2 regions of the Aminobacter sp. P4_D5 genome follow, and region 1 is predicted to be linked to the other one. Evidence: predicted binding sites of a transcription regulator. Region 1 holds the regulator's gene; the other holds the start of a gene.
The links. Region 1 encodes PhoB, which activates phosphate uptake and scavenging genes when phosphate is short. Its sites were predicted from a motif close to TGTCATNNANCTGTCAT; they were not measured.

Region 2: AC1DWF_RS03515 (UDP-2,3-diacylglucosamine diphosphatase) is a predicted target of PhoB. The motif match lies at 997-1,013, and genes of this name have one in related genera.

Annotation. Positions count from the first base shown of each region.
Region 1 covers NZ_JBFUIP010000239.1:487-2,684, reverse strand. Annotated here, with positions in the region: gene AC1DWF_RS29185 (hypothetical protein) at 275-472, shown strand; gene phoB (phosphate regulon transcriptional regulator PhoB) at 610-1,299, opposite strand; gene phoU (phosphate signaling complex protein PhoU) at 1,322-2,029, opposite strand; partial or broken gene AC1DWF_RS29170 (phosphate ABC transporter ATP-binding protein) at 2,071-2,198, opposite strand, start outside.
Region 2 covers NZ_JBFUIP010000008.1:43,738-45,935, reverse strand. Annotated here, with positions in the region: gene AC1DWF_RS03520 (SDR family oxidoreductase) at 159-938, opposite strand; gene AC1DWF_RS03515 (UDP-2,3-diacylglucosamine diphosphatase) at 1,058-1,876, shown strand; gene AC1DWF_RS03510 (MFS transporter) at 2,184-2,198, shown strand, end outside.

The DNA of each region.
Region 1 (2,198 bases):
GTGCGGGAAGCTCGACGCGGGCCTGCCAGGCAGGGCAGTCGCCCAGGCAGTGTGTGCTGGCGAAGCGGTCGTCAGAGGACTCACCGACACAGCGCTCCGGGGATGGCAAACACCCATCGGATCCGGCTGTAACTTCAGCCTGCAAGGTTACGCCCGGCAGCTCGCCAATGTTCATGCCTACGGCCGCTGCCCGATCGAGGGGCAGTCCGTAGAGGATGGTGATCAGCACCAGAACAATTACCGAGACAAAGTTGCGCACGGAGCGCCAACTAGCATGAAAACAGACAATTTTTGGTATCACCGAGATCACGAAAGTGTCATCGTCGGAACTTTAACTGCCATTCTTGAAGAAGTTGTCCATCAAAAGAATGGATGTGACGGAGCTCTTGCAGAACAACACTCCAATCACCAGAAGGTTGTTTACATCAGACCGACGCCAAAGCTTCGCGGCGCAGGCGATCTTCATGATTGAGCGCCACCACGCAGACCGGGCGGTCAGCAGTGCGTAGAGCTCGGCGTCGATGGCGGCACGCTGCCGATTGGCCTGATCTGCTGCTGGCCGCAGCCACTGGTGCGCTCGCCGCTTGCGGCAAGAACGGAACAGCGGCGCTAATCCTCGCGGATGGCGTAGCCGGCGCCGCGGATGGTGCGGATCACGTCGGGCATGCGGCCGGTATTGACTGCCTTACGCAAGCGCCCGACATGGACGTCGACGGTACGTTCGTCGATGTAGATCGTCTCGCCCCAGACATTGTCGAGCAACTGGCTGCGCGAAAACACCCGGCCGGGATGCCGCATCATGAACTCCAGCAGCCGGAATTCGGTTGGCCCGAGCTTGATCTCGCTCTTCTTGCGGTAGACCCGGTGCGACTCGCGGTCGAGCATGATGTCGCCGACCTTGAGGATCGAAGACAGCACTTCGGGCTTGGCCCGGCGCAGCAACGCCTTGACCCGTGCCATGAACTCGGGCGTCGAGAACGGCTTGACCAGATAGTCGTCGGCACCAGTCGACAGCCCGCGCACGCGGTCGCTCTCTTCGCCACGCGCCGTCAGCATGATGATCGGCAGCCGTTCGGTGTCGGGCCGCATCCGAAGCCTGCGGCACAGCTCGATGCCGGAGAGTGCCGGCACCATCCAGTCGAGCACCAAAAGGTCGGGCACGTTTTCCTGAAGCCGTATTTCGGCCTCGTCGCCACGCGTGACGACCTCGACCTGGTAGCCTTCGGACTCGAGGTTGTAGCGAAGCAGCACGCCCAGCGGCTCTTCGTCCTCGACGACCATGATCTTGGGGGCGATCATCGGCAGTCCTTCATGTTGGAGTTCAGGTGGCCGAAACCGGCGATGTGGTTTCTTCAACCTTCGGCCGGTGGAGCGGCAGCTGCGTGCCGGTCACCACGAAATACGCGTTCTCGGCGATATTGGTGACATGGTCGCCAATGCGCTCCAGGTTCTTGGCGCAGAACAGCAGATGCGTGCAGGCAGTGATGTTGCGCGGATCTTCCATCATGTAGGTCAGGAGCTCGCGGAACACCGCGTTGTACTGGATGTCGATCTTCTGGTCGTCGGCGCGCAGGTTCTTCAGGCCCTCGGCCTGGCGCGCGACATAGAGATCAACGACGCCCCGCACCTGGTCGAGCACCAGCTGTGCCATGGCATCGATCGAATGCGAAAGATTGCGTGGCGTCGGCGACTGGCCGACAGCGCCGACACGCTTGGCGATGTTCTTGGCGAGGTCGCCGATGCGTTCGAGATCCCCCGCCATACGGATGGCGCCAACCACGGCACGCAGGTCCTGTGCCATCGGCTGGCGCTTGGCGATCAGCGTGATGGCGCTGTTGTCGAGTTCGCGCTGCTTGGCGTCCATGATCGTGTCGTCGGCGACAACGCTTTGCGCCAGCGCCTGGTCGGACGACAACAGCGCGCGGATGGCACCGGCAACCATCGAGCCGCCGAGATCGCCCATGTCACGGATGAGCTGGTCGACATGCTGGAGTTCTTCGTCGAAGGACCGGACTGTATGTTCGCCCATGATTTATTCCTCGTCTCGTATACGGCGGCGAAAACGTCCACTCAGCCGAAGCGGCCGGTGATGTAGTCCTGCGTCCGCTTGTCGTCGGGGTTGGTGAACATCTTGTCGGTAGCGCCTTCCTCGACGAGATAGCCGAGGTGGAACATCGCGGTGCGCTGCGACACGCGTG
Region 2 (2,198 bases), on a different contig from region 1:
TACAGATTCCGCTTCAAAGGCCGTTATTAGCACGACCCTGGCATTTTTCGAGGTGTCAACGGCTAGATGGCAGTTGAATCACTTTCAATTGTTGGAATGGCAATCATTCCAACCGCTTGACGTAATTTGCTGAGATGTCGTTTCAGCTTTGGTGGTGCTCAGAACGAGCTGACATAGAGCCCGCCGTCGACCGGAATGTTCTGGCCGGTCATGTATCCGGCATGAACCGAGCACAGGAAGGCGCAGATCTGGCCGAATTCCTCCGGCGTGCCAAGCCGGCCAGCCGGAATTTCAGCGCTCAATCTAGCGCGTCTCGCCGCCCCTTGCGCCGGGTCTTCGATGCTGCCCGGCTCATGCGGTCCGCGCAGGCGGTCGGTGTCGAGCTTGCCCGGCAGCATGTTGTTGATCGTCACGTTGCGGTCGGCGACAGTTCGCGCCACACCCGCCAGGAAGGCGGTGAGACCGGCGCGCGCCCCCGACGACAGGTCGAGGCCGGGGATTGGCGTGTAGACCGACAGCGATGTGATGTTGACGATGCGCCCGAAGCCGCGCTCGGCCATGCCGTCGATCACCGCTTTGACCAGCTCGATCGGGGTGACCATGTTGTTGGTCACGCCTTCGAGGATCTTGGCGCGGTCGAGTTGGCGGAAATCGCGGTAGGGCGGCCCGCCATTGTTGTTGACCAGGATGTCGGGAGACGGGCAGGCGGTGAACAGCGCCTTCTGCACCTCGGGATCGGACACGTCGCCGACGATTTCCGTCACCTTCACGCCGAATCGCTGGCGGATCTCCGTCGCCGTGCGGCTGAGCGCTGCGGCGTCGCGGCCATTGACGAAGAGCTCGCAGCCCGCTTCGGCGAGTGCGATCGCGCATCCCTTGCCGAGCCCACGGCTCGACGCGCACACGATGGCCTTCTTGCCCCGGATTCCGAGATCCATGATGTCTGTCTCCTGTCGGTGATGGCGCACCCTATGTCCAAGGGGCGGCTGCCGCAACCGTCATACGCCTGTTGCATGAATCTGGGCATAGCCAGCGCGACAGCAACGGGTCAAATGCCATGTCCGGCACCAGCACACGCAGATTCCGAGCGCTTTTCATCTCCGACGTCCATCTCGGTTCGAAGGCGGCGAAGGCCGAGTATCTGATCGACTTCCTGCGCCATCACGAAGCCGAAAGCATCTATCTCGTCGGCGACATCGTTGACGGCTGGCGTCTGCGCCGCGCATGGCATTGGCCGCAGGCGCACAACGATGTCGTGCAGAAACTGCTGCGCCAGGCCCGCAAGGGCACTGCGATCACCTATATCGCCGGCAATCACGACGAGTTCGCCCGCATGTTCCAGGGCGTGCATTTCGGTGGCATCGTCGTTGCCGACCGCGCCATCCATGAGGCCGCCGACGGAAAGCGCTTCCTGGTCATCCATGGCGATCAGTTCGATGCCGTGGTGCAGAACGCGCGCTGGCTCGCTTATCTCGGCGACTTTGCCTACGACGCGGCCATGGCGCTCAACCGCCTGGTGGCACGCTTCCGCCGCACCTTTGGCATGCCCTACTGGTCGTTCTCGGCCTGGGCCAAGGTCAAGGTCAAGAAGGCGGTCAACTTCATCGGCGCCTTCCAGGATGTGCTGACTGACGAGGCGCGGCGTTCGGAGGTCGACGGCGTCATCTGCGGCCACATTCACCACCCAGTGATCGAAAAATTTGGCGGCATCGACTACATCAACACCGGCGACTGGGTCGAAAACTGCACGGCGGTGGCCGAAAACTTCGACGGCACCTTCGTCATCCTGCGCTGGCCGCATGTCCTGGCCGGCAAGCTCGTCAACGAACCCTTCGTTCCCATGGTCGTCGACCAGCGGGTCGACAAGGCCGCCTGAGCGGACACTGGCCATGTGTGTTTCCAATTACGTCTCGCGCCACCGCCGAGAGGGCCCAGGTCACGCTGAAATCGATTCGCTTGGCGGAGCGCAGCCTGTGCATAAGCGGGCGCAACGTCTCGGCGCAGACGAACGTCCGGTGGTCGGGGTGATGGCGCATGGCAGACACAGCATCAGGCGCGTGGTCCAACCTTTGCTCTGTTCGACAGACCCGGCGGCTTTCGTGCGGCTGGCACCCATGGTAATGGGTCAGGCAAATCGGTGAGGCTTGTTTGGTTCGGGTCGCGCCCGGACCCGCATATCTGCCATGAAGCTTCCCCCA